One region of the Cupriavidus sp. 22TCCZM01-5 genome, then DNA from elsewhere that is predicted to be linked to it. Evidence: predicted binding sites of a transcription regulator. Region 1 holds the regulator's gene; each other region holds the start of a gene.
The links. The regulator FNR, encoded in region 1, switches genes on or off when oxygen is low (the NO sensors DNR and NnrR bind a similar motif). The targets are predictions, from matches to a motif close to TTGATNNNNATCAA.
Positions count from the first base shown of each region.

Region 2: a site for FNR is predicted at 2,213-2,226, ahead of paaA (1,2-phenylacetyl-CoA epoxidase subunit PaaA). Genes of this name have one in related genera too.
Region 3: a site for FNR is predicted at 5,038-5,051, ahead of AC3FNH_RS04915 (fatty acid desaturase). Genes of this name have one in related genera too.
Region 4: a site for FNR is predicted at 1,722-1,735, ahead of AC3FNH_RS27485 (universal stress protein). Genes of this name have one in related genera too.

Region 1 is NZ_JBYOJR010000002.1:191,466-198,572, forward strand. It holds gene scpB (SMC-Scp complex subunit ScpB) at 1-458, opposite strand, end outside; gene AC3FNH_RS02990 (sulfite exporter TauE/SafE family protein) at 1,007-1,762, opposite strand; gene fnr (fumarate/nitrate reduction transcriptional regulator Fnr) at 1,842-2,567, shown strand; gene AC3FNH_RS03000 (hypothetical protein) at 2,616-2,861, opposite strand; gene AC3FNH_RS03005 (FixH family protein) at 2,858-3,073, opposite strand; gene ccoG (cytochrome c oxidase accessory protein CcoG) at 3,158-4,630, opposite strand; gene ccoP (cytochrome-c oxidase, cbb3-type subunit III) at 4,680-5,594, opposite strand; gene AC3FNH_RS03020 (cbb3-type cytochrome oxidase subunit 3) at 5,597-5,761, opposite strand; gene ccoO (cytochrome-c oxidase, cbb3-type subunit II) at 5,765-6,427, opposite strand; gene ccoN (cytochrome-c oxidase, cbb3-type subunit I) at 6,446-7,107, opposite strand, start outside.
Region 2 is NZ_JBYOJR010000007.1:57,738-64,844, reverse strand. It holds gene AC3FNH_RS09125 (YbhB/YbcL family Raf kinase inhibitor-like protein) at 1-257, opposite strand, end outside; gene ycaC (isochorismate family cysteine hydrolase YcaC) at 539-1,165, shown strand; gene paaX (phenylacetic acid degradation operon negative regulatory protein PaaX) at 1,189-2,133, opposite strand; gene paaA (1,2-phenylacetyl-CoA epoxidase subunit PaaA) at 2,250-3,233, shown strand; gene paaB (1,2-phenylacetyl-CoA epoxidase subunit PaaB) at 3,286-3,567, shown strand; gene paaC (1,2-phenylacetyl-CoA epoxidase subunit PaaC) at 3,594-4,346, shown strand; gene paaD (1,2-phenylacetyl-CoA epoxidase subunit PaaD) at 4,352-4,867, shown strand; gene paaE (1,2-phenylacetyl-CoA epoxidase subunit PaaE) at 4,886-5,962, shown strand; gene paaN (phenylacetic acid degradation protein PaaN) at 6,019-7,107, shown strand, end outside.
Region 3 is NZ_JBYOJR010000003.1:270,731-277,837, reverse strand. It holds gene AC3FNH_RS04930 (urate hydroxylase PuuD) at 1-420, shown strand, start outside; gene ilvD (dihydroxy-acid dehydratase) at 896-2,755, opposite strand; gene AC3FNH_RS04920 (TMEM165/GDT1 family protein) at 2,925-3,500, opposite strand; yybP-ykoY riboswitch at 3,531-3,755, opposite strand; gene AC3FNH_RS04915 (fatty acid desaturase) at 3,807-4,949, opposite strand; gene guaD (guanine deaminase) at 5,121-6,443, opposite strand; gene AC3FNH_RS04905 (adenosine deaminase) at 6,506-7,107, opposite strand, start outside.
Region 4 is NZ_JBYOJR010000038.1:60,577-67,683, reverse strand. It holds gene ald (alanine dehydrogenase) at 1-436, shown strand, start outside; gene AC3FNH_RS27495 (hypothetical protein) at 787-1,035, shown strand; RNA gene ssrA (transfer-messenger RNA) at 1,158-1,482, opposite strand; gene AC3FNH_RS27485 (universal stress protein) at 1,894-2,388, shown strand; gene AC3FNH_RS27480 (universal stress protein) at 2,385-3,221, shown strand; gene AC3FNH_RS27475 (universal stress protein) at 3,691-4,143, opposite strand; gene AC3FNH_RS27470 (universal stress protein) at 4,377-5,216, shown strand; gene AC3FNH_RS27465 (BON domain-containing protein) at 5,470-5,688, shown strand; gene AC3FNH_RS27460 (DUF2188 domain-containing protein) at 5,734-5,943, shown strand; gene AC3FNH_RS27455 (universal stress protein) at 6,003-6,188, opposite strand; gene AC3FNH_RS27450 (hypothetical protein) at 6,125-6,388, opposite strand; gene AC3FNH_RS27445 (nitroreductase family protein) at 6,755-7,107, shown strand, end outside.

The DNA.
Region 1 (7,107 bases):
AGGAATGCCTTGGTGGTCGCATAGAGCGCTGGCCGGCCTGGCACATCGCGGTGACCGATGACCTCGATCCAGCCGCGGTCTTCCAGCTTCTTGACCACCTCCGTGCTGACCGTCACGCCGCGAATCTCCTCGATGTCGCCGCGCGTCACCGGCTGCCGGTACGCAATGATCGCCAGCGTCTCCATGACCGCTCGGGAATACTTGGGCGGCTTCTCGGGATTAAGGCGATCCAGGTATTCCCGCATCTCCGGTCGGCTCTGGAAACGCCAGCCGCTGGCCAACGCCACCAACTCGACCCCACGCTGGCGCCAGTCCTGGCGCAATTCATCAAGCAGGGCCCGAATCGTGTCAGCGCCGACATCATCGGCAAACAGCCGACGCAGGTCGCTCACGCGCAGGGGCTCCTGCGCACAGATCAGCGCAGTCTCGAGGACGATTTTCGCCTCTTGGGTATTCATGTTGGGTGTGCAGCCTGTCTTTGCACCTGCTCCCGGACGAACCCGGAGCCCTGGACATTGTGGATTCAGCGGTGCGATTGCCACCGCCATCTCGTCGCGCAGCAAACCCGAAAGCTCTTCGCCTCGAGGCCGTGCATCTTCTGTTGCATCGATTTGCCGGGTGTGTTCCGGCAGGAGATTGCCCGGTCACCGGCAAGTACCAGTGCACGAACCTCTTGCACGCGCCCATATGGGCAGACATGGCCTCCGGCTAAAGTCCGCCTCGGCCGCAAGAAAAACGGATATCGGAAGCAAGGCCAGCAATGACTGCACCACGGCCGCAAAGCCAGCCGGACTTTTGAACAGATATTGTGAACCGGATGGACTGCGGAAAGGTTCGGTGCCGAATTGTCGGCGCTTTGCCCGAAACCCTGGGCGCGCCCCCTTTTTGGAAGGGCTGCCGGGCGCCGCTCGGAACCACGCCGCGCGATACCGCAATGGAGATGATTGTATGGCATTCCAGCCCACACCTGCAACCACCGCGCGGCGCCAGAGCGTATGGAGTGGTTTCAGAACACCAGGCAGAACCCATGCTCTGCCAGGGAATGTGGCAACAACACCGCTCGGCCGATTCCCAATGCACCGAATGCCATGACGGCCAAGCCGGCCCCGACCCTTACCCAGCTCCGGCGCGACCAGGCGCGCAAAAGCCCCGAAAAGCTCGACAGCGCCAGCAGATTAGGCAACGTACCGAGGCCAAAGGCGCCCATCACCAGCGCCCCCGAGGGCGCATTTCCGGCCAGCAATGCAAGGGCCAGGGCCCCATAAACCATGCCGCAGGGCACCAAACCCCAAGCCAATCCCATCCCATAGCGGCGTGCCAGGCCGCCCCGCCGAGCCTTGGCTTCCGTCGTCTTTCTGCCCAATCGAGCCATGCCGGCGGCACTGGCGCTAACCGCACGCGCCGCGAGGCGCTCCAGCCACACGATGGTAAAGGCCTCGCCGCGTATCAAGCGCCAGCCAGACAGTAGCAGCAAGGCGCTGCCGACTCCGAACAGCCAGCGCTGAACGGGCAGATAGTCCTGACGCCAGGCCGTCGCCCCCAAGGCGCCCAGCAGCGCACCAAGCAGCATGTAGGTGGAAATACGCCCGACATGCATGACAAGGAGCTCCACGAGCCAGTCCTGTGGGCGCCGCACAACGGCAACGGGTACGCCGGCGGCGCGTTGCTCGACAGCCAGCGCTACGCCACCACACATGGCAGCGCAGTGGAAGCCCCCTAGCAAGGCGAGCATGAAAACACTGAGTAGCACACCAAAAGTCAACTGCAACTCCCTACCGCATCACATCGCGCGTTAAAATGCACGTATTGCGCCCTCGCCGCTCCAATACTGCAGGTTCCAATTGCTAACATCCATCCCCGTCACCGAGATGTCGCCCCGTTGCTCCACTTGCGGCATGGGGCAATTGTGCCTGCCGGTGGGCATGAGCCAGCAGGACCTGCAGAAGATGGACACCCTGGTGCAGGAACGTGTCCGTGTCCACAAGGGCGAAACCCTTTACCGCATGGGCGATCCGCTGACTGCGGTCTATGCCATTCGCTTCGGCACCCTGAAGACGCATGTCACCACGGAAGACGGCCGCTCGCAAATCACCGGTTTCCACTTGCCAGGCGAAGTGGTCGGCCTCGACGGCCTGGGAGAGATGCAGCACGCCTCGGATGCCACCGCGCTCGAAGACACGGAGGTATGCGTCGTTCGCCTGGCCGATCTCCAGTCGCTGTCCATCGACCTGCCATCGTTGCAGCAGCAGTTCCTGCGCCTGATGGGCAAGGAAATCTCGCATGACCAGCTCATGCTCGTCACGCTTGGCTCCATGCGCGCCGAGGAGCGGCTTGCCGCGTTCCTCATCAACCTGTCCGAGCGCTTGTCCGCCCGCGGGTATTCGTCGACCGAGTTCGTCATGCGCATGAGCCGGGAAGAAATCGGCAGCTACCTGGGTCTGAAGCTCGAAACGGTCAGCCGTCTGTTCTCACGATTTGCCGAGGCCGGCTTGATCCAGATCCGTCAACGTCACGTCAAGCTAGTCGACATGGCGGGCATCAAGCAAGTCTACAGCCGCTCCTGCTGAGGCCATCTGACCGCCTCGCGTGGCAAGGCGGTCAATTCCTGCCGCTTCTTACTCCAGCTCGTCCGTTTCGCTGAGCTTTGTCGGCATGGTGTACAGCGTCAGTCCGCTGGACAATGCGCAGAATATCCAGGCCAGCAGGAAACCGATCGTATAGACCGCCTCGCGCGAGGCCTCGATCGGCTGACCGAAGAAATTCAGGTCACCAGGGTCCACCACGGAAAACACAGTTGCCGTGGCAACCCCGGCCATCAGGAACGCCGGCCACAGTACCCACATCAGCCAGCGCAGCCTCATGGCTGCCTCGCTTGCGGTGCCTTGGCACTGCCCGAGGCACCTGCCACCTTCTCGACAACCAGGCCATGCCGGGCCACACCATCGACCACTGGCCGGTCAGGATGAGTGGAAGCCAGCCAGATAGTCACGCCGCAAGCCACCATGGCCAGCAACGGGCCACTCATCAGCAGCCACGGCCACGGCTCTTTCCACCACGGATTGCTTTCTTGCATCGTCTTGCCCCCTTCGTCAACGCCTCATCGAGGCGCTCGCGGTTTGGTACGGCACAGCGCCGACGCGCCGTGCCGCCCTTAGCATCACAAATTGCGTGGCACGATGAAACTGGTAGATTGCCTGATTTGCGCACTACCTTGCCCCGCACCTTCGCTGGTCACTGTCACGCTGATCTTGTGCGTACCTTGCGCGGCATCGTCGATCGGCACGCGAATCCGGATCGGCACCAGCCTGTTCGATGTCGGCGCCAGAGCCTGCGCGTCCGGATCGTACTCGACGGTCATGTTCTTCAGTTCGTCGCTCTCGGCCTTCACGCTGATGCGCATGGGCGCCTCGGTGGTATTGATGAGTTGCAGTCGATAGACGTTTTCGATCCAGCGCCCGTCCACCTCACGCCCAAGCGCCCCGCGGTCGCGGATGATGTCCACTTTCAATGGCGTGCGCAGCGCAAGCGAAGCCACGAAACCTGCAACCATCACCAGCCAGATAATCGAGTAGATGATGGTCCGCGGCCGCACCAGCCGCTTGCGCGCCGCAGCGGCCGACAGCGCCTTGCGCATGGCATTCTCGGACGTATAGCGGATCAGCCCGCGCGGGTAGTCCATCTTGTCCATGACCTGGTTGCATGCATCGATGCAGGCACCGCAACCGATGCACTCGTATTGCAACCCGTCACGGATATCGATGCCGGTCGGGCACACCTGCACGCAGATGCTGCAGTTGACGCAGTCACCTAGCCCGGCCTGGTGATGATCCACCTTGCGCGACCGGCTGCCGCGCGGCTCGCCGCGCCCGACGTCGTAGGTGACCACATAGGTGTCGCGGTCGACCATCACGCTCTGGAACCGCGCATACGGACACATGTACTTGCAGACCTGCTCGCGCATGAAGCCTGCATTCCCCCACGTGGCGAAGGCGTAAAAAAGCATCCAGAACGCCTGCCACGGACCCAGCGAGAAGCTCAGCACCTGGCCGCCAAGCTCACGGATCGGCGCAAAGTAGCCAATGAACGTGAAGCCCGTCCACAGCGCGACCAGTATCCACAGGGAGTGCTTGGTAGCCTTCAGGCGGAACTTGCGCGCGCTCCAGGGATCACCGTCCAGGCGGATCCGCGCGAAGCGGTCGCCTTCGACATGTCGCTCGATCCACATGAATATTTCGGTGTAGACCGTCTGTGGACACGCGTAGCCGCAGAAAAGCCGGCCGGCAATCGCCGTGAACAGGAACAGCGCCAGCGCGGAAATCACCAGCAGGACGGCAAGATAGATGACATCCTGTGGCCAGAGCACCAGTCCGAAGATATAGAACTTGCGCGCGCCAAGGTCGAACAGCACGGCCTGTCTGCCATTCCATTGCAGCCAGGGCGTGCCGTAGTAGATAAGCTGGGTCAGGAGTACCATCCAGACCCGCCAGTTGGAGAACGCGCCCGTCACCGAGCGCGGGTATATCTTGCGTCGAACCTCGTAGAGCGTTTCGTCGGAGGTTTCGACAGGCGACGACGCCGGCCCTTGCGGGCCGGCCGCGCGGGCCAGTGGTTCTGTCCCGGGTGCATTCATGGATGCGCTCCTTCAGCCGCGATCGCGCATCCCGGACCTGAGTCGGTGGTCATTGTCCTGAGCCTCCGGTATTGGAAAGGCCCCAGACGTAGGCCGTCAGCATGCGGATGCGCTCGGGAGTCAGGATCTCCTCGTGCGCCGGCATGCGGTTGTTGTGGCCCTTCAGGATGGCTTCGACAATGCTGCCTTCCGAACTGCCGTACAGCCAAACATTGTCGGACAGGTTCGGCGCGCCGAGTGCCTGGTTGCCCTTGCCGGTTGCGCCATGGCATGCCGCGCACGTGGACTTGAACGTGCTCTCGCCGCGCGATGCACGGATCGGGTCAAACGACAGGCCAGACAACGACCTCACATACTGCGCCACATCCGCTGCAAGCTTGCCATCAACAGTCGAGGCAAACGGCGGCATCACACCATTGCGGCCCTTGGTGATGGTCTGCTGGATCGTCTCGGGTTCTCCGCCATAGAGCCAGTCATGGTCCGTCAGGTTGGGAAAGCCGCGGCTGCCGCGCGCGTCCGAGCCGTGGCATTGCGCGCAGTAGTTCAGGAACAGGCGCTGGCCGATCTCGCGCGCCTGCGGGTCTGCCGCGACCTGTTTGATGTCCATGTTCAGGTACTTGGCGTAGACATCGTGCTGCAGCTTCTCCTGCGCCTGCTGATGCGCGGCCAGTTCCCCTTGCGTGGAGAACTTCAGCACACCGGCATAGGAGCCCAGTCCCGGATAGAGGACCAGGTAGGCCAGGCCAAAGATGCAAGCCAGCAGGAACATCCACATCCACCAGCGTGGCAGCGGATTGTTCAGCTCGCGCAGATCGCCGTCCCAGACATGGCCGGTGTCATCGCTGGGGTTGACAACCTTCGTGACCTTGCGTTGGGAAAAAAGCAGCCACACGCACCAGACGATGCCGACGAGCGCGATGGCGGCGATGTAGTAGCTCCAGAAATCGGAAAAGAAATCGCTCATGACTAGGTATTCCGGCTCGATGTTGTGTGGGTCTCGTCAGGCAGTGCGAACGGCAGCATGGCGGACTCCTGGTTGGCGGCTTGCCGGCCATTCGACCAGGCCCACCAGCAGATGCCCAGGAATACGACCATCGACACGACCGTGGCAAAAGCAGTCAGCATTGCCATGACTTACTCCTTCGCGGGCGCGGCTGCGGCCGCGTCCACACGCACATTGCGACGGTTGGTGCCGAGTCCCTGCAAATAGGCGACCAGCGCATCCTCTTCGCTCTTGTTCTTCAGTTCTTCGGGCGCCTTGGCGATTTCCGCCTCGGTGTACGGCACCCCCAGTCGCACCAGCGCGCGCATGCGGGCCTGGATGTCGTTGGTCGGCAGTTGCGCCTTTTCAAGCCATGGATAGGACGGCATCACCGACTCCGGCACGACATCGCGCGGATTGCGCAGGTGAATGCGTTGCCAGTCATCGGAGTAGCGTCCGCCGACGCGCGCGAGGTCGGGCCCGGTACGCTTGGACCCCCACAGGAACGGATGGTCGTAGACCGACTCGCCCGCCGTAGAGAAATGGCCATAGCGCTCCGTCTCGGCCTGCAGCGTGCGAACCTGCTGCGAATGGCAGCCGACACAGCCTTCACGGATGTAGATATCGCGGCCCATCAGCCGAAGCGGCGAATACGGCGTGATGCCCACATCGGGCTTGGTCGTGGAATGCTGGAAGAACAGCGGCACAATCTGCACGAGGCCGGCAATGCTGACCACCAGGATCGTGCAGATGATCAGCCAGCCGATGTTCTTCTCCAGCGTTTCGTGGGAAAAGAAGCTTTGTTTTTCGGACATCGTTTCTATCCTGATGGATCAGTGGGCAGAGGCAGGAATGCTGGCCGGAATCGGCGCATCCACCGCGCGCTTGCCGATGATGGTTTTCGCGACGTTGTAGGCCATCAGCAGCATGCCGGACAGGAAGCAGATTCCGCCAAGCAGACGGATCAGGTAGAACGGATACTTCGCCTTGACCGCCTCAACGAATGCGTAGGTCAGCGTGCCGTCCGGCTGCGTGGCGCGCCACATCAGGCCTTCCATCACACCGGCGATCCACATCGAGGCGATATAGAGCACCACGCCGATGGTGGCGATCCAGAAGTGCCACTCGATCAGTCGCACGCTGTACATCTGTTTCTCGCCGAACAGGCGCGGAATCAGGTAATAGAGCGAGCCGATGGAAATCATCGCCACCCAGCCCAGCGCGCCCGAGTGCACGTGTCCGATGGTCCAGTCCGTGTAGTGCGAGAGCGCGTTGACGGTCTTGATCGACATCATCGAGCCTTCAAACGTCGCCATGCCGTAGAACGACAGCGCCACGACCAGGAACTTCAGGATTGGATCGGTGCGCAGCTTGTGCCAGGCACCCGACAGCGTCATGATGCCGTTGATCATGCCACCCCAGGACGGCGCCAGCAGGATCAGCGAGAACACCATGCCCAGCGATTGCGCCCAGTCAGGCAGTGCGGTGTACTGCA
Region 2 (7,107 bases), on a different contig from region 1:
CCGAGGCCCATTGCGCCATCGGGATCGAACATGAAGATCGCCACGGAGCGCGTGCCTGCCGGCAGGCCGGACCACGCGACCGGGGGCGATACGCCCTGGCCGCCGCAGTCCGGCTGGCTGCCGCCATGCGCCGCGGGAATGGCGGCGTTTTCGGAGAAGGCGCTGGACGATACGGTCATCGGTGCGGCGTTGGCGATGGAAGCGCACGCCAGGCACAGCGCCGCGGACGCGGAAAGCAGCAATGGTCTTGCTTTCATTGGAGGTTCCTGTTCGAAGTTGACGGGTCAAGCCAGAAAGCTCGCCTTGATTCCACGGTAGGACGGATTCCATGGGATGCCTAGCCGCCGGCGCCGGGGTGCCTTTTTTGTCCTGTCGCACGCGCGCAGCCCGACCTATGCTTTGGAACGCATGGCCGACAGGCAATGGCGCTGCCGGCAATGCGCGAGGGCAGGTCAGGCCAGCAGCTTCCCTGTGCCGCCCGATGCCACTTGCATGCGTGCCTGTCCAACGTGTCAGGCCGCCCAACCCGGAGCCCAAGATGAGCAAGACCTACAAGCGCCTGGACAAGACCCAGGCGGCGGTGCTGATGGTGGATCACCAGGCCGGTTTGCTGTCGCTGGTGCGTGATATCGAGCCGGACCGTTTCAAGAACAACGTGCTGGCGCTGGCGGATCTCGCCAAGTACTTCAAGTTGCCAACCATCCTGACCACCAGCTTCGAGGATGGTCCCAACGGCCCGCTGGTACCCGAACTCAGGCAGATCTTCCCCGACGCGCCGTTCATCCCGCGGCCCGGGCAGATCAATGCCTGGGACAACGAGGATTTCACCAAGGCCGTGAAGGCCACCGGCAAGAAGCAGCTGCTCATTGCCGGCGTGGTGACCGAAGTCTGCGTGGCGTTCCCGGCGCTCTCCGCGATCGAGGAAGGCTTTGACGTCTTTGTCGTCACCGATGCGTCGGGTACGTTCAACGAAGTCACGCGCGATTCGGCGTGGCGGCGCATGAGCGAAGCCGGCGCGCAGCTGATGACGTGGTTCGGCGTGGCTTGCGAGCTGCACCGTGACTGGCGCAACGATATCGAAGGACTCGGGACGCTGTTCTCCAACCACATACCGGACTACCGGAACCTGATCACCGCCTACACGACCGTGAAGGGATCGCGCTAGCGCACCGGCGCGCACTTCCGCGCCTAGCGGGCGGCCTCGGCGTGGCTGCCCGCGCCAAAGCGCCTGCGCAGCGCGCGGTTAGCGTTGATCAGGTGGCCGTCGGACACTTCGACCACTTCGCGCAGGTAGTCTTCGCTGGCGTCGAGCAGGGCCGCGTACATATCCCGGCACAGGTCTCGCGCGGTGCGGCCCGGCCAGTCCGCCGGCAGGAGCTGTTCCGGCAGGTTCGGGTCGCGCAACAGCACGCGGCGGTATTCGTGCAATAGCAGGGTGCGCACGAAAAACGCGTCCGCCGGGACCATGCCGTGTGCGTCGGCCAGTACCGGCGAGAAGCGGCGCAGCAATGCCTGCCAGGCGGACGCCACGTCGCCAAGTTTGAAGGTCTGGTGCATCAGTGTCTGCAGTGGCCGGATCGAGAATGCCTCGATGCTGGTGGCTTGCATCACCGCCACGAACTCCTGCGCCTGCGCGGCACGGATGATTTCGCCCAGCGAGCCGGCATCGGCATTCGGGTGCGCGTACACGCCCGGTGCAATTGCGCCGAAGCCTTCCCACAGCAGTTCGCGCCTGAGCCGCTGGCGGATCGTGGCGCGCGCGTCGCCGCGCACCAGCGCCAGGGTCCAGCGCCCGTCCCAGTCGGGCGCATCGCCGGCATAGATCCGCTTGCCCGCATGGACGCAGCGCTGCAGCCCCGCCTCCGACAAGCCGTAATAGCTGCGCCGCCCGATCCGCGTGGCCTCGAGCCAGTCGTCCGCGGTCAGCCGGAACGTCGCGGTGCGCACCAGCCGGTCATTGATGCCGAACGGCGCGGCCAGGCGGATCAGGCTGCCCAGCCACAGCGCCTGCGGACGTGGCGCCACCACATCGCCGAACAACGTCACCAGCATCGAATTGGCGCCGAGCTTGAGCCCGCGCGCGAGTCGTGCGACCTGCGGGGAAACGGCATCCACGTCTGAACGAGTGGCCATGCATGCACCTTGAAGTGATACACAATCGTCGATTGTTTGAATCAAATTGTATCACTATCATCCACTGCAACCGAATGATTTGACGCAAGTCAAGACCCTACAGACCGGAGTACGGCATGTACGCACAGTTGGTGGATACCGGGGCAACAAGGCTCCGCGCGATGGAAGAGATGGACCCGCAGGAACGCGAGTTCCAGGCGCGCGTGGACGCCGGCATCAAGATCGAAGCCAAGGACTGGATGCCCGAGGCTTACCGCAAGACCCTCATCCGCCAGATCTCCCAGCACGCGCATTCCGAGATCGTCGGGCAGCTGCCGGAAGGCAACTGGGTCACGCGTGCGCCAACGCTCGAACGCAAGGCCGTGCTGCTGGCCAAGATCCAGGACGAAGCGGGCCATGGCCTCTACCTGTACAGCGCGGCGGAAACGCTGGGCGTGTCGCGCGACCAGTTGCTCGGCGACCTGCATTCCGGCAAGGCCAAGTACTCGAGCATCTTCAACTACCCGACGCTGAACTGGGCCGACATCGGCGCCATCGGCTGGCTGGTCGATGGTTCGGCCATCATCAACCAGGTGCCGCTGTGCCGCTGCTCGTTCGGCCCCTATGCCCGCGCCATGGTGCGGGTGTGCAAGGAGGAGTCGTTCCACCAGCGCCAGGGCTACGACATCCTGCTCAAGCTGTGCCAGGGCACCCCCGAGCAGAAGCAGATGGCGCAGGACGCGCTGAACCGCTGGTGGTGGCCGGCGCTGATGATGTTCGGCCCGTCCGACGCGGATTCGCCCAACAGCGCGCAATCGATGCAATGGCGCATCAAGCTGTTCTCCAATGACGAGCTGCGCCAGAAGATGGTGGACCAGACCGTGCCGCAAGCCGAACACCTGGGCCTGACCATTCCCGATCCGGACCTGAAGTGGAACGAGGGGCGCGGCCACTACGACTTCGGTGCCATCGACTGGGACGAGTTCTACAACGTCGTGCGCGGCAACGGCCCGTGCAACCGCGACCGCCTGCGCACCCGCGTCAAGGCCTGGGACGACGGCGCCTGGTTCCGTGAAGCGCTGGTGGCGCATGCCGACAGGCAAGACCGCGCCGCCGCCTGAACCCTCCGGCGCGCCAGCGCCGACAACCCCGCAAACTGACAGGAGAGTTGCCATGAAAGAGTGGCCGCTTTGGGAGATCTTTATCCGCAGCCAGCACGGCCTGGCCCACAAGCACGTGGGCAGCCTGCACGCGCCGGACGGTGAAATGGCGATCAACCATGCGCGTGACGTCTATACGCGCCGCAACGAAGGCGTGAGCGTCTGGGTGGTAAAGGCCGCCGACGTGGTCGCCAGCAGCCCCGGCGACAAGGGCCCGCTGTTCGAGCCCGCCAACAGCAAGGTCTACCGGCACCCCACCTTCTTCCCGATGCCGGAAGAGGTCAAGCACATCTGATTTCCAGGCGCGAGGACGCATCCACCATGGACCAACACAAGTTCGAATACCTGCAGCGCCTGGGCGATACCACGCTGGTGCTCGGCCAGCGCCTGTCGGAATGGTGCGGCCGCGGCCCCGCGCTGGAAGAGGACATCGCGCTCACCAACGTGGCGCTCGACCTGATCGGACAGACCCGCCTGTGGCTTGGCTACGCCGCCGAAGTCGAAGGCGCGGGCCGCAGTGCGGACCAGCTTGCCTACCTGCGCGACGCACACCAGTTTCGCAACCTGCTGCTGGTGGAACAGCCCAATGGCAGCTACGCCGATACGCTGGCACGCCAGTTCCTGTTCGATACCTGGCACTACTTCCTGCTCGAGCGGCTGCAGCATTCGACCGATGCGCGCATTGCCGAGATCGCCGCCAAGTCGCTGAAGGAAGTGACCTATCACGTGCGCCGCAGCGCCGACCTGGTAGTGCGCCTGGGCGACGGCACCGAAGAGAGCCACCGCCGCATGCAGGACGCCTTCGACGACCTGTGGATGTTCACCGGGGAACTGTTCGAGTCCGACGCCGCCGATGCCGCGCTGGTCGCGCAGGGCGTCGCGGTGGACCCGGCCACGCTGGCTGAATCGTGGCAGCGGCATGTGAGCGAAGTGCTGGAAGAAGCGACGCTGCGCGTGCCGGCGGGCGGCTGGTCGCAGACCGGTAGCCGCCAGGGCCGCCATACGGAACACCTTGGCTACCTGCTGGCCGAGATGCAGTTCCTGCAGCGCGCCTATCCGGGCGCCCAGTGGTGAGCGCCATGCCAGCGCAAGTGGCTGAACGGGCAAGCGTCGAACAGGTCCTGGCCTGGCTTGACAAGGTGCCGGACCCCGAGATTCCGGTGATCTCGGTAGTCGACCTCGGCATCGTGCGCGACGTGGCGTGGGTGGATGACACCTGCGTGGTCACCATCACGCCGACGTACTCGGGCTGCCCGGCAATGACGGTGATCCGTGACGACATCGAGCGCGTGCTGGCCGGGCAGGGCATCGACCGCGTGAGCGTGCAAACGCGCCTGGCGCCGGCCTGGACCACCGACTGGATGAGCCCGCGCGGCAAGGCCAGCCTGTCCGGCTACGGCATTGCGCCGCCCGCGCAGCAGGTGATCGACATCAGCGGCATCAGCCGCAAGGCGTCGCCGGCGCTGGTAGTCGCGTGCCCGCACTGCGGCTCGCGTCACACGCGCCTGGTCAGCCAGTTCGGCTCCACGGCATGCAAGGCCCTGTACCGCTGCGGCGACTGCAAGGAGCCGTTCGATTACTTCAAGGCTCACTGAACGAGACAGGTGGGGGAGATGAGCAAATTCCATGAACTGACGGTGGCCTCGGTCACCCGCGAAACGCGCGACGCCGTGGCGATAACGTTTGCCGTGCCGGACGAACTGGCCGATACCTACCGCTATGTGCAGGGCCAGCACCTGACGCTGCGCGCCGGCATCGGCGGCGAAGACGTGCGCCGTTCCTATTCGATCTGCGCGGCCGTGCAGGACCAGCGCCTGCGCGTGGCGATCAAGCGCGTGGACGGCGGCCTGTTTTCCAACTGGGCCAACGACGCGCTGCAACCCGGCATGACGCTCGAAGTCATGCCGCCGTCCGGGCACTTCCACGTGCCGCTGTCGGAAACGCACAGCAGGCACTATGTCGCCTTTGCCGCCGGCAGTGGCATCACGCCGATGCTGTCGATCATCAAGACCACGCTGATGACCGAGCCGGACAGCCGCTTCACGCTGTTCTACGGCAACCGGGCATCGTCCTCGGTACTGTTCAAGGAAGAACTCGAAGACCTGAAGGATACCTACCTGGAACGCTTCAACCTGGTCTTCGTGCTGAGCCGCGAGCAGCTCGATATCGACCTGTTCAACGGCCGCATCGACGGCGACAAGGTGCGCGCGCTGCTGCGCCACTGGGTACGTCCGCAGGATATCGACGTGGCCTTTATCTGCGGCCCGCACTCGATGATGGAAGAGGTCTCGCAGGCGCTGCAGGAGAGCGGCGTGGACAAGGCACGCATCAAGCGCGAACTGTTCGCCACCAGCATTCCCGCGGCGCGTCCGGCGGCCCATGCGCACAAGCAGGTGGGCCAGCAGCAGTGCGAGGTCACCGTGATCCAGGACGGCCGCACGCGCCAGTTCACGCTGGAGAAGAACAAGGAGACCATCCTCGACGCCGCGCTGGCGCAGGGCATCGAGCTGCCTTACTCGTGCAAGGGCGGCGTGTGCTCGACTTGCCGTTGCAAGCGCATCGAGGGTGAGGTGGACATGGATGTCAACTTCGCGCTCGAAGACTACGAAGTCGCGCGCGGCTTCATCCTGAGCTGCCAGAGCTACGCCGTCACCGACAAGCTGGTGATCGATTTCGACCAGGAAACCTGAAGCGTCTCCCGGTACTTACTCACGCCATTCAAGAACCCGTTTCCCCGGAGCAAGCCGTGTCCCATCCGTTTTTCACGCGTCACCAGGCCCTGCTGGACCAGGCCACCCAGGCCATCGCCGAGCGCGGCTACTGGAGCCCGTTCCCCGAATCGCCCAGCCCCAAGGCTTACGGCGAAACCGCCAACGCCGACGGCAAGGCCGCGTTCGAGGCGCGGCTGAACAAGCCTTTCGCGCTGTCGCAACCGGGCACCATCGGGCGGGCCGGCAAGGAAGTCTCGCCATACGGCCTGGAACTCGGCGTTACCTATCCGAAGCCTGACCTCGACCAGCTCTTCGCGGGCATGGCCAAAGGCATGCCCGCCTGGCGCAAGGCCGGGCCGGAGGCCTGGGTCGGTGTGTCGCTGGAGATCCTGCACCGCCTGAACCGCCGCAGCTTCGAGATCGCCTACGCGGTCATGCACACCACCGGCCAGGCCTTCATGATGGCGTTCCAGGCGGGCGGCCCGCACGCGCAGGACCGCGGCCTGGAAGTCGTGGCCTATGCGTGGGACGAGATGCGCCGCATCCCGAAGCGTGCGGTCTGGGAAAAGCCGCAGGGCAAGAACGAGCCGCTGCGCATGGTGAAGCAATACACCGTGGTGCCGCGTGGGGTGGGCCTGGTGATCGGCTGCTGCACATTCCCGACCTGGAACGGCTATCCCGGCCTGTTCGCGAGCCTGGCGACCGGCAACGCCGTGGTGGTCAAGCCGCATCCGGGCGCGATCCTGCCGCTGGCGATCACCGTGGAGGTGGCGCGTGAAGTGCTGCAGGAAGCGGGTTTCGATCCGAACCTCGTCACGCTGGTGGCCAACGACCCGACCGAGCGCATGGCGTCGACGCTGGCGCTGCGCCCGGAAGTCCGCCTGATCGATTTCACCGGCAGCACCGCCAACGGCGACTGGCTGGAGCGCAATGCGCACCAGGCGCAGGTGTATACCGAGAAGGCCGGCGTGAATCAGATCGTCATCGACTCCACCAGCGACTTCAAGGGCATGGTGCGCAATATCGCGTTCTCGCTGGCACTGTACTCGGGCCAGATGTGCACCGCGCCGCAGAACATCTATGTGCCCAAGGATGGCATCGATACGCCGGAAGGGCGCCTGAGC
Region 3 (7,107 bases), on a different contig from region 1:
GTGCTGATCCGCCAGTTCTTCATCCTGAAGCACAAGGGCAAGATCAATGTGCTGTGGCCTGCTGCCGGCGTTGCCGCGCTCGGCGTAGTGGCCGTGTTGATCGCGCCGCAGCCGCGTCCGGTCGTAGCCAGCAACGGTGGCGCTGAAGCCGCTGCCACCGCGGTGAGCTTCACCAAGGTCCAGGAAGTGATCAATACGCGCTGCGTGCAGTGCCACGCCGAAGCGCCGAAGATGATGCCGACCGCGGCCAAGGGCATCAAGCTCGACACCGCCGACGAGATCAAGGCGCACGCCCAGCTGATCTACCAGCAGGCTGTCCAGCAGAAGGCCATGCCGCTGGGGAATGTGACGCAGATCACGGACGACGAACGTGCGCTGCTGGGGCAGTGGTTTGAAGGCGGTGCCAAGACGACGAACTGATCTTCATTCAGCATGAGGGCTCGCCGGCGAGCGGGCCCACGAAAACTGAGCATCGGTGATCGACGGTCCGGTGGTCGCGCAGTCTGGCGGCCGTCAGTACCGGACCGGCGAGGGTTTGAACGGGGCTTCGGCTCCGTTTTTTTTGAGCTCGGCATGATGGGAGGGAGAGATTCTTCGCCGGATTGCGGGGAATGGGTAATGACGGGGTTGTCGTGCTTGGCGGGCGCTGCTGTTTCGCAGGAGTGGCCGGTGAGTCACTTTTGTCTCGCGACAAAAGTAACCAAAAACGCGTTTTCGTGGCTGAGGAACGCCGATCCAATCATCACCACAAAGCCCCCCGCCGGCCACGCCGGCAAAACAGCGGCGCCCGCCAAGAACGACAATCCAGTCACCACCAAATCCCGGCCGAGGAACCAAAAAAAAACCGCTCCGAAGAGCGGCTTATGCTTCAGGCGGACCACTAGCCCATACCGAATCAGTCATCCAGCAGCGACAGATCCCGCACCGCACCCTTGTCCGCCGACATGACCAGCTTCGCATACGCCTTGAGCGCAGCCGACACCTTGCGCGGACGCGCCTTGGCCGGCTTCCACCCCTTGGCGTTCTGCTCCGCGCGGCGGCGTGCCAGTTCCTCATCCGACACGAGCACGTTGATCGTGCGGTTCGGAATGTCGATGCGGATCTTGTCGCCGTCGCGCACCAGGCCGATCGCGCCGCCAGCCGCCGCTTCCGGCGAGCAGTGGCCGATGGACAGACCCGAGGTGCCGCCCGAGAAGCGGCCGTCGGTCAGCAGCGCGCACGCCTTGCCCAGGCCCTTGGACTTGATATAGCTCGTCGGGTAGAGCATTTCCTGCATGCCGGGGCCGCCCTTGGGACCTTCGTAGCGCACAATCACCACGTCGCCGGCCTTGACCTTGTCGTTGAGGATGTTCTCGACGGCTTCGTCCTGCGACTCGGTAACGTGGGCCGAACCCTCGAACACCAGGATGCTTTCATCGACGCCGGCGGTCTTCACCACGCAGCCATCGAGCGCGATATTGCCGGTCAGCACGGCCAGGCCGCCTTCCTTCGAGAACGCGTGCTCGTACGAGCGGATGCAGCCCTCGGCACGGTCCAGGTCCAGGCTGGGCCAGCGCGTGTTCTGGCTGAATGCGACCTGCGTCGGAATGCCGGCCGGGCCGGCCATGTAGAAGGTCTTGACGGCGTCGTCCTGCGTGCGGGTGATGTCCCACTGGTTCAGCGCATCGCCGAGCGTGGCGGCGTGCACGGTCGGCACATCGGTGTGCAGCTTGCCGGCGCGCTCAAGCTCGCCGAGGATCGCCATGATGCCGCCCGCGCGGTGCACATCCTCGATGTGGTACTTGTTGGTGTTGGGCGCGACCTTGCACAGCTGCGGCACGACGCGCGACAGGCGGTCGATGTCGGTCATCGTGAAATCGATGCCGGCTTCTTGCGCAATCGCCAGCAGGTGCAGGATGGTGTTGGTCGAGCCGCCCATGGCGATGTCCAGCGTCATCGCGTTCTCGAAGGCCTTGAAGCCGACCGAGCGCGGCAGGATGCGCGCGTCCTCCTGTTCGTAGTACTGGCGGGCGAGTTCCACGATGCGGCTGCCGGCGCGCTTGAACAGCTGCTCGCGGTCCGCGTGCGTGGCGACCACCGTGCCGTTGCCGGGCAGCGACAGGCCCAGCGCCTCGGTCAGGCAGTTCATCGAGTTGGCCGTGAACATGCCCGAGCAGGAACCGCAAGTCGGGCAGGCGGAGCGCTCCACCTCGGCCACGTCGGCGTCGGAATAGGACGAGTCGGCGGCGATCACCATGGCGTCGACGAGGTCGAGCTTCTTGAATTCAACGGCCTTGGTGACGGGGTTGGCCAGGCGCGTCTTGCCGGCTTCCATGGGGCCGCCCGAGACGAAGATCACGGGAATGTTCAGGCGCATCGCTGCCATCAGCATGCCCGGGGTGATCTTGTCGCAGTTCGAGATGCACACCATGGCGTCGGCGCAGTGCGCGTTGACCATGTATTCGACCGAGTCGGCGATGATGTCGCGGCTCGGCAGCGAATAGAGCATGCCGTCGTGGCCCATGGCGATGCCGTCATCGACCGCGATGGTGTTGAATTCCTTGGCCACGCCGCCGGTGGCCTCGATCTCGCGCGCGACCAGCTGGCCCAGGTCCTTCAGGTGGACGTGGCCGGGCACGAACTGGGTGAACGAGTTCACCACCGCGATGATCGGCTTGTTGAAATCGTCGTCTTTCATGCCGGTGGCGCGCCACAGGGAGCGCGCACCTGCCATGTTGCGGCCGGCGGTGGAAGTCTTGGAACGGTATGCGGGCATTGTGGGGTGGTTGAGTCGATATCGCAGAAAGGATCCGGGGCCACGGGAATAGGGACCCCTCGCGCGCCCGTGCGTACAACCTCTTGAGCTGCGCCCTGGGCAGAACTCGCGATTATCCCACACCGCCGGGCGCGTGTAGCCGGCGCGCCCATGATGGCGCTTGCGAAGGTCAGCCGCCGATATTCAGCAGCGCCAGCACGCCCAGCACCAGGAAGATGCAGGCGGCGATCTTGTGCACGAGGCCGATCGGCATCTTGTTGGCGAACTTGTCGCCGAGCAGCACGGCCGGCGCATTGGCCAGCATCATGCCGAAGGTGGTGCCGGCGACCACGGCCAGGACCGCGCCGTTGAAGCGGGCGGCCAGCGCAACAGTGGCGATCTGGGTCTTGTCGCCCATCTCGGCAAAGAAGAACGCGACGATGGTGGTGGCCAGGATGCCGAGCGCGTCCTTGACGGGTTTGGCTTCCTCTTCGTCGTCGAACTTGTCGGGGATCAGCATCCAGCCGGCCATGGCGATGAAGCCCAGGCCCAGGATCCAGCGCAGCAGCGTGTCGCCGAGCACATGCGTGATCCATCCGCCCAGTGCGCCGGCAAAGCCGTGATTGACGACGGTGGCGATCAGGATGCCAAGGATGATGGGAAGGGGCTTGCGATAGCGTGCGGCCAGGACGAGCGAGAGCAACTGCGTCTTGTCGCCCATTTCGGCGAGCGCGACGATGCCTGTGGAGACGAGGAAGGCTTCCATGTTGTTGTGTGAGTAACCCGGGCCGCATGCATCGCGAGATGCCAATGACGCACACCTTTCCCGGCCCGGCCAGAAAGGTATGGTCATCGGTCTCGCCAGGCCTTGGATCGGGCTGGGCCTGATGGCCAGCCGGGTCCGGAGCTGCGCACGCCATAACCGCAAGCGGTCAAGTCTGTTGACGTACGCCCCTGTCTGCCGGATTCCGCATTGCGCGGCGCGTTCAGAGCAGGGCGGCTACTCCCCAATGGAAGCCGCGATTATAGCGGCGCCGGCGGTGAGCGTCCACCGCCGGGAAAACGTGCCTTGTCAGGCCGGCACCGGCGACTGCTCGCTGGTGCGGCGGCCGCGGAAGTCGGTCCAGCACAGGGCCTTGAAGTCGTACAACTTGCAGCGGCGCGCGGTGTCGAAATACCAGCGCCACGAGAAGTTCTCGATGATGATGCGGCCCGGCAGCGCGTGTTCCAGCAGCGCCTGGGCGCGCTTCAGGCGGTACAGCGGCACGCTCATGTCCACGTGGTGCGCCGTGTGCTCCATGATGTGGTGCAGCGCCGAGCCGATGCCATGGCGGAAACGCAGGTGGACGGTGGTCGAGACGAAGGGCTGGGCCTTGGCCCACATGCTCTTGGTGTCGTACCACGCCACGCTGGTATGGGTGTGGTGCACGTACAGCACGAAGCCGACCGTCAGGTTCCAGACCAGGAACGGCAGTACGAAACCGGCACCGACCATGATCCAGGCCGATTGCCCGGTCGCCAGTGCGGCCCACACCAGCGCGCCGATCCACGCGACGCCAAAGGCGGCCACCAGCGCGCAGTCGGCCATGAAGATGGGCCGGCGCGTGGCCATCTGGCGCTTGCTCGGGAAGAACAGCTTGAACCACCAGATCTCGATCAGGTAGTACAGTCCGGCGCCGAAGCCGTTGCGGTAGATGCGCTCCATCACCCGGCGCCAGCGCGGCAGTGCCTGGAATTCCTCGAGCGAATAGGGCGCCCAGACGAAGTCGAAGCCCTTCAGGTTGGTGTAGCCGTGGTGCACGACGTTATGGCCGACTTCCCACAGGCTGTAGGGCGTCAGCGACGGCAGGAAGGTCAGGCGGCCCAGCCACTTGTTCAGGCCGCGGCGCGGCGTCAGGCTCTGGTGGCAGGCGTCGTGCCCGATGATGAACAGCCGGGCGATGATCAGGCCGGCCAGCACACCCAGGCCGAGCTTGGCCGCCCAGTGCGGGGCCAGCACAATGCCGGCCAGCGTGGCCGCGAACAGCAGGTAGTCGAAGGCGAATAGCATCAGCGCGCGCGGCGTGCTGCGCTGGCCCAGCGGGATCAGCCAGCCGCGGATGATCTTTCGCGAGGGCAGCGGCTGGTCGGGGGCAATCGGTTCGGGAAACGGCTGGTCGGCACGGGCCGGTGCTTCAAACGTTACCTCGGGATGCGTGGCAGCGGTGGTGGTCATGGAAACCTTCAGGTTGCAGGCGTTGCTGAAGGCCTGATTTGGCCGGCAACGGAACCGTAAAGGTTAGAGGGCTTCGCCGCTCCGAGTCTTGACCCCCGTCAATTCATGCCGGAGCGCTCGCGGGTAATAACGACCTGCGGCCGCGCGGTACGGCCGCAGGTAGATCAGTCATCACATGACCGTCGCCTGCACCGCCTCGCCCATCACATAGACGCTATCGATCACGCGGTCGTCGCCGAGCATGGCAAAGGCGAACAGCTGCTCTTCCAGCGATTCGGAGCGGCCGCTGCGGCGTGCAATCAGCGGCGTGGCTTGCGGATCCAGCACGACGAAGTCGGCCTCGCAGCCCTCGCTGAAGCTGCCGATGCGGTCGGACCAGCCCAGGGCCTCGGCCGCGGCGCGCGTGGCCAGGTAGAACATGCGCAGCGCCGTCAGGTGGTAGCCGCCCATGCGCGCGACCTTGTGCGCGGCGTTCATGGTGCGGAACATCGAGAACGAGGTGCCGCCGCCGACGTCGGTCGCCAGCGTCACGTTCAGGCGGTTGGCGTCGGACTGGTGGAAGTCGTAGAAGCCGCTGCCGAGGAACAGGTTCGAGGTCGGGCAGTGCGCGACCGCGGCGCCGCTGTCGGCCAGGCGCCGGCGGTCATCCTGGTCCAGGTAGATCGCGTGGCCGTAGAACGCGCCCGGGCGCAGCAGCCCGTAGCGGTCGTACACGTCCAGGTAGCTGCGCGCGTCCGGGAACAGCTCGGCCACCCACTTCACCTCGTCGCGGTTCTCGGCCACGTGGGTCTGGATGAACGCGTCCGGATAGGCCCTGGCCAGCTCGCCGCACGCGGCAAGCTGCGCTTCGGTCGAGGTCGGCGCGAAACGCGGCGTGATGGCGTAGGCCAGGCGGCTCTTGTTATGCCAGCGCGACAGCAGGTCGGCCGAATCGCGCGCGCCGGTTTCGGCAGTGTCGCGCAGGAATTCGGGGCAGTTGCGGTCCATCATCACCTTGCCGGTGATCATGCGCAGGTTGCGCTGCTCGCTCTCGGCAAACAGCGCCTCGGCCGAGGCCTTGTGCACGGTGCTCCAGACCACCGCGCTGGTGGTGCCATTGCGCAGCAGCTCATCGGTGAAGAAGCCGGCCACCGCGCGCGCGTATTCGGGCTCGGCAAAGCGGCGTTCCTCGGGGAAGGTGTAGGTGTCCAGCCAGTGCAGCAGGCCCGGCGACGGCGACGCGATGATGTCGGTCTGCGGGTAGTGCACGTGGGTGTCGATAAAGCCCGGCACGATCAGCTTGCCGCGGTGGTCCACCACCTCGGCGCCGGCCGGGATGCGCGAAGCGAGCGCGGTGTAGTCGCCGGCCGCGACGATGCGGCCAGCCGTGACGATCAGCAGACCATCCTCCCAATACTGATAGGCGTCCTCATGGAACTGCGGGTCGCGCAGGAAATGCAGCACGCGGCCGCGGATCGCGCGGGTAATGGACGGGGTCGGGGGAGTGGTCGTCATGGTCTGTCTCTCGGGACCGGCCCGCGCAAGCGCGCAGGGCCGGGCATAGGTATGCGCCGCGCTCAGGCCGCAGGGGCCGTGGCGGGCGGGGAAGTGGGCGTTGCCGACCAGAAGTGGTCGACTTCCGCCAGGAACTCGGCTTTCTGCACCGGGGGCAGGAAGGCCGCTTCAAAACTGTTGCGCGCGAGCTGGTGGGCATCGGCGGCATCGAGCGGCAGCGCCTCGAACGTGGCTTCCCAGTTGGCGTTCATGTAGCCGCCGAAGTAGGCCGGGTCGTCCGAGTGCAGCGTGATCATGACGCCGGCATCGAGCATGCGCTTGAGCGGATGCTCGCGCAGGTCCGGGTGCACCTTGAGCTTCTGGTTCGACAGCGGACATACCGTCAGCGCCACGCGCTCGCGCGCCAGGCGCTCGATCAGCGCGGCATCGTCGATCGAACGCACGCCGTGGTCGATGCGTTCGACCTTGAGGATGTCGAGCGCGTCGCTGACATACTGCGCGGGGCCTTCCTCGCCGGCATGGGCCACGAGGTGCAGGCCGAGTTCGCGGGCACGCGCGAACACGCGCGCGAATTTCTCGGGCGGGTTGCCTTGTTCCGAAGAATCGAGCCCGACGCCGACGAAGCGGTCACGGTACGGCAGCGCGGCTTCCAGCGTCGCGAATG
Region 4 (7,107 bases), on a different contig from region 1:
CGCCCTTCTCACGGCCGATGCGGTGATTGGTGCGGTCCTTGTACCAGGCGACGAGGCACCTAAGCTAGTGACGCGTGCGATGGTCGCCCGCATGAAGGCCGGCTCCGTAGTGGTGGACGTGGCAATCGATCAGGGGGGCTGCTTCGAGACCTCGCGCCCCACCAGCCATACGGATCCGATCTATGTTGTGGACGGAGTGCTGCACTACTGCGTGACCAACATGCCGGCTGCCGTTGCCAGGACGTCCACCTTTGCCCTGAACAACGCCACCATCGGGTATGCAATGGCGATCGCCGACAAGGGCTGGTCCCGCGCGCTCGGCGAAGATCCTTGCCTGCGTGCCGGTCTGAATATCTGTCGCGGTAACGTGACCTATGCGGCAATCGCGCGTGCCCACGGCTGCGCGTATGTGCCAGCCGAACAGGTGCTGGCGTGAACCAGGCGGGATCCGAGCTCTGTTCTCAGCCTGATGTCGGCACAAGCCCTATTTCTGAACTGGCGCTGGCGGCGCCTTTGAGCGGCTTTGCCGGCAATCAGATGATAGCCGGCTGCCAACTCTCGGCGCGCCCATGAACTAGGGCGTACCGTTACGCTTCCCAAAACTGCTGAGGCAGCGGGCGCGGCAAACAAGATCCCGGTGAAGGGCGCCTGAACGCAGAGCGTCGTCCCGGTGGGAATCCTGCAATCGCTGGATTCCCGCTCTCGGGATTATGTCTGTGCAAGGGATGACCGCATCGACTTTGCCGCCCTCCGGCTTGCACGGTGGCCATTTCACAAGGAGTGGGAATGGATACGCAAAAAGCTGCACCGCAGGCCGCTACCGCCAGCGAGATCCGCGACATCATCGGATTGCTGGAGGACGAAGTGGTGGAAAGGATTCTGGACGAAGCACCCACAAGCGCCGAGGTCTTGGAAGCTTACACATGGTTTCGATCGGAGCACAGACTGCAGCGTCGTCATCGCTTCGAATTGCAGGGAAAGGCTGCGCGCGCACTCGAGATCCTGGAAAGCGAGGAGCCTAGTTCGGAAGGCTGAGCAGAACTATTGTGTCATCACTCGCTGCGGCAACAGGGGCACGCCGATGCGCATTCGTCCAGGGGTGGTAACAGGCGTGATCGCGAGTCTCCAGATGGGAAAGGGCGAGATGTCAGCTGAAATGACAGCGGGGACCGAAGTCCCCACCGGCTGTCTTGGTCTACAAGGCTTCAGCGGCCCCGGCGTTGGCCTCAGGCGGCCAATGCAAAACGCTCATCGTTGGCGTCTATGGATTTGCTTCATTTACGTCGATCGCCTGACGGGTTGCCTGCGCCCCTTTGCACGCCCTGTCGAAACCAATGCACCCCCACCTCAGCGCATAGCAATACGCTCAGGTGGAGGTGAGGGGAGTCGAACCCCTGTCCAGAACGCCTCCAGGTTGCCGGAATTACAACCATGTTCTCAATATGGAGGGGGCCGCAGTCTTTTTCAAGACCGTTCGAGGCCAGCCTTCAGCGCCAGTACCGATCGGCGTCAGGGCCCCCGAGAGGTCCGCCTCGACTGTCACTGCCGTGACGGACGATCCATATCGCCCCAGCGAGCAGGAGATGACGCGCGACGACCTCTAAATTACTCGACGACCTTGAGGATACCGGGTTCTGGCAGACAACCACGGCGCCATGTCGAAGTAACTGGCGAAGCAGGCTTGTTACGCGTTGCGGCTTCCCGAGCGTAGTCTGGATACTTTGATCCAGCCCAAATCGCGGTCTCCGGAAGGAACTAGTCTGACAGGGAAGTCACTGCCGCAATGCCGCAGCGAGGCTTCCGCATGCGGTCGCTATGGCAGGCCGCGAGGGCGGCAGGTCTCCACTTGCATACGGTAGTCATACCCGTTCTTAGCTCTAGCAAGGATCAGACATGTACCAACGCATTCTGGTCGCCCTAGACGGCGGCGCAGCTTCCGAGGCCGCGCTGGATGATGCTATTCCACTTGCGCAGGCCATGGGTGCCGAGGTGGAGGTGATCTATGTGGTAGATGACAGCAGTCCGTTTCTCGACGTCACGGGGATGGACCCGGTCAGGCTGATCGATGACCTGATGATGGTTGGGGAAAGCGTGCTCTCGTCAGCAGCGAACAAGCTCGGGCGGGCTGGCGTACGTCATTGCACGCGCCTGCTGAGCAAACACATGATCCAGGACGACATCGCAACGACCATCGTGGCGGAAGCTGCCGGATGGCCTGCAGACCTGATCGTAATGGGCACGCACGGACGCCGTGGCGCACGTCGGCTAATCATGGGCAGCGTATCCCGAGGAGTCACGGTCCAGACAAACCTGCCAGTGCTGCTGGTCTGTCAGGGCAGGGATGGCATCCACAGCCCGATTTCGTCTCACGGTAAGGAGTTAGCATGAGCTACAGCAGCATCCTGGTTCACCTGGACGGCAACAGGCACACGGCGAGCCGCCTCGCGCTCGCGTCGCAACTGGCGAACTCACATGACTGTCCGCTGATCGGCATCATGGGAGGCTTCATTCCCGATCCGGCATGGTTCTATCTGATGGACAACGCCGCGCTCTACCTCGAAGCGGACCGGCAGCGCCGTCAGTTGGCAAAGGAGAGCATTCGTGACCAGTTCCACAAGGCGACGAAACACTTATCCGCCGGCGTGGAATGGCGGTCGGCCGAGCATGATGTGTTGTCGACGGTGCTCCGGGAATCGCGCGAGGCAGGGCTGGTTGTTGCCGGTCAGTACGATGCAAATGGCGAGGAAGGTCCAGTAGCGGCACAGATCCTCGAGGCCTTGCTGTTGGAAAGCGGCCGGCCGGTTCTTGTGGTCCCGTGTGACGGGGGATTCCCTGCAACAGGTTCGCGTGTGATGGTCGCCTGGAACGGAAGCCGGGAAGCGACGCGGGCATTGCACGACGCGTTGCCGATGATCGGCGGAACGAAGGCACGCGTGCTATGCGCCCAGACTTCGGTCCAGGAGGCAAGGCCGGACGCGACGCCGGTGGCCCACGCGGTGCGTGTCCTCGAACGTCACGGAGTGACGGTGGAGGTCGAACACGGCCCGGGCGGTTCCGACCTGGCCATCGGTAAACTGCTGCTGTCGCGAGCCGCCGACTTCGATGCCGACCTGATCGTCATGGGCGCATATGGCCACGGGCGGATGCGCGAGCTTGTCTTGGGCGGCGTTACCCGAACCTTGTTGTCGTCGATGACCGTACCAGTGCTCTTTTCGCATTGAGCCACGGATCGCCGTGCCGATGCCGGATCTCCGGCCTATCCGGCAAGTTCGCCCCCCAATACCGATGGCGCGAAGAAGCCGGAAGGGAAAGCCCAGTGATCGCTGAGCCAGGTTGTCCGTCACGTTCGCCGCACGCCGGCTCGCCGTCCCTTGTCTTTCGTGCAGCACAATGACATGTACCATCGAGTCGGTTGCTTCTCGATGGTGGCGCGACGAGTGACGTTGAACCGGATCGGGCCATTGTGATTGCTACAGCCTCTTCTGGCTTTCAGCGAGGACGCAAACGACTCGGAGTACGCGCAGTCGCGTTGCGATAGGTCGCAAAGGCGGACGCTAGATCTTCATACAGATAAGACTGTGAGCCGAAATGGTCTTCCAGCGCCTCTGCGGTCACCTCAAGGTCAGGACGGATTCGGGAAGGAGAATCTGGCTCATGGCAGCAATCCCGCGTGCAAGCGGTTGACTGTTATCACTCTGCGTCGCTGCGCGCGAGCAGAACAGGAAGCCTGGTCCTGCCAATCACGCCTTGCGACACGCTTCCCATCACGAGGCGTCGGAAGCCACGCCGCCCGTGCGTTCCCATGACGATCAGGTCGGCCTTCCACTTTCCGGCTTCCGAAACGATGGTGTCGGCAACCAGATCGGGGGAGTCAGCGCGCTCCAGCAGTCGGGTGACGCACAGAATTCCTGCGGCGCCGATCCTGTCCGCCGTCCTGGCAAGGATCTCGCGACCGCGGGTGGTGACCTTCCTGAGAACATCCGTTGATTCGCTGTAGCTCACCTCGAACGGGAAGTCACTGTCATCCACAACGAAGAGAACCCTGATGTCCGCACCGGTTGCCTTGGCTACGGTAATGGCCTGTTCGACAGCAAGCTCTCCTGAACGGCTGCCATCGACGGCCAGGAGGATACGTTGATACATGATGGTGCTTCCCCTGGGAGTGCGGTACGGAGGCAACGGCATTGCCGATCGTCCTGCCGTCCTGCATCAAGGCTAGATGCCACGACGCAGTGGGGCTTGACGTGCATCAAGCGGGACGAGGGCGTTGCGGCGGCTGCGGGTCGTCGGCAGGAAGCTTGACATATGACAAGCCCACGCATGGACGAGGATCTACATTGAATCGCGGAACACCACATCGGATAAGCGGAGAATCCATGGACTTTGCCACCATCCTGGTTCACCTGGATGCCAGCCGACGCATGCACCAGCGCCTGAACATCGCCATTCAGCTTGCGAAGAAGTTCCAGGCGACGCTGGTCGGTATGCTTGCGATCGGGCAACCGGATCCCCGTTCCGTCCGCTATCTGGTGGATGGCGATCGGTACCTGGCGTCATACAGCGAATGGCATCGACAGGTCGCCGAAGTCGCCCGCCATGCATTCCAGGGGGCCACGGACGAACTGCTGACGCCGACCGAGTGGTACGCGCCCGAGTGGGCCACGGCCGACAACGTCGTGGCGCAAGCACATACCGCGGACCTGCTGGTACTGGGGCAGCATGACCCTGCAGACAAGGATGCCTATGTCCAGCATCACTTCGTCGAGTCCGTCGTACTGCAATGCGGCCGGCCCGTGCTGGTCATTCCCTATGCCGGAGTCTTTCCGGAGATCGGCAAGAGGATCCTCGTGGCGTGGAATGGCAGCCGTGAAGCGGCGCGAGCCATCCAAGACGCTCTTCCGTTCCTCCGGCGCGCCGAGACTGTCGAGGTGGTTGCCTGGAACGCACCGAACCTGTCGGCGGACCTGTGGCTTTCGCCGCCGCGATTCGCCATCGAATGGCTGGCGCGACACGGCGTGCAGGCAGGGCTTCACGACTTCACGGCCGTCAGCGGCGACGACACCGGACAGATGCTGCTCTCGCTGGCGGCGGACTGTGGGGCCGACCTGATCGTGATGGGTGCCTATGGTCATGGCCGGATGCGAGAGCTTGTGCTCGGCGGCGTAACGCGCACCATGCTGCAATCGATGACCGTACCTGTCCTGCTGTCGCACTGACACTTCCGGCGCGCAGGAGACAGCCATGAACAGGCGTTCAGCAATACGGGCGCGGGCAGTGGCGTGGTCTTGCCTGGTGTCAGCGACGCTGTTCTTGTCGATATCCATGAAGGCGTTGTAACGCTCAGCGTGCATCTCCTCAGCTACGCAGAGAAGCTCGCTGCGGAGCGAGCCGCCGAGAAGGTGTCGGGCGCGCGCGCGGTGGTCGTGAATCTGGATGTGAGGCCTGCAAGCGTCGTTAGCGACGAAGCGATTGCTACTGCTGCACGCGATGCTCCAGTGGGAGCGGATCGAAGCCGCGTCGCGTCGGCATGCCGAGCGTGAGGCGAAGCATACTAATGTATCGATGCGGGACGGCACGGTGACGCTCAGCGGCCATGTGGACACGCGCGCCGAGCGACTGGCGGCTATCGGCGCTGCATGGTCGGCGCCCGGCGTGGGCGCCGTGGTGGACAACCTGCAACTGTCCTGACAGGCGGTGTGCCAGCGAGCGCCGCTGGCGCAAGGAGGCTTGATTATGCCTTGGAGTTTCGGCAACTATCCCTCGTCGATGAAGAACCTTCCACCCGCAGTCAGGGAAAAGGCGATTGAGATTGCGAATGCGTTGCTGGACGAGGGGTATGCAGATGGCATGGCGATTCGCATTGCAATCGCTCAGGCGCATCGCTGGGCCGCGCGTCATGCCGATGAACTGGCCCCGCAGGAGCGAGGCCGCGCGCTGCCCTAATACCCAAAGCATCCCCAGGTCCCTTCCTCTCCGTGAAATGGATCCTTGGGCGACGGTCGTCAATATTCCGCCGGGCTGCGCACAAGCAGGACAGGTTTGCGGCTCTGGTGGACGACAGCTTGAGCCACGCTGCCCACGACGACGCGAAGGTATCCGCGCCGCCCATGCGTACCCAGGACAATCAGGTCGGCATTGCACTGGTCGGCCTGTGCAAGGATGGTCTCGGCAAGGCGGCGCTTCGACACGGGATTGTCCAGCAACGCCACGGCATGGCGGACGCCCGCAGCGCCCAGCAGCTTCGACGCTCCGGCGAGGACTTCCTGTCCATGCGGAGAAGGTCTTGGCGGTCAATGAAAGCGACGCTGAGCAGCGCCCCGCTATCGTCGACCACGTAGATCACCTTTACCTCCGCATCAGACGCCTTGGCAAGATCGATGGCTTGCATCACCGCCAGCCGCGAGGCGTGGCTGCCATCTGTCGCAACAGGATTCTTCTGTACATGGATGCCCTCTGTCTCCCAAACGACGGCGCAGAAAAGTCCAATGCGCCTTTGAGCAGCGTAGGCGGGATGCTCATAGCAGTATTGACTCAACTCAAGGATGCAAGGGCCGGCTTGCGGCCAGCCGGCGAATGCGGCACGTGCAGACCAAATACCGATCTCTTTGATCCAGCCCAAATCCGGGCTCCGCCTGCCATCTACCTTAGCTGCACGGGTCTTGCCCCCGCCGGGCTCCGAGAGGATGGCGGGCGTGCGCCTTGCATCCCGCCGAAGCGGCGCGCTGGCATGGCCCCGGCAGTTCTGGAGACCAACATGACCCATCCTATTGTTTCAGCCGAAGCCACAGTGGAGTTCGTGAACCTTCCCGAGCCCCGGACCGAAGGTGGCATGCCCCTGCTCACAGCGCTTCACAACAGGTGCTCCACCAGAAGCTTTGCGCAGCGCCCGCTGGACGACGTGCTGCTATCCACGCTGTTGTGGGCTGCCTTTGGCATCAACCGTTCCAATAGTGGCCTGCGCACGGCGCCTTCGGCCCGCAACTGGCAGGAGATCGATCTCTATGTCGCCTTGCCCGAGGGACTCTACGTGCTCGAGCCTGTGGGCTGGCGGCTTCGCCTGGTGACCGGCGAAGACCTGCGGGCAGCCACGGGCTTGCAGGACTATGT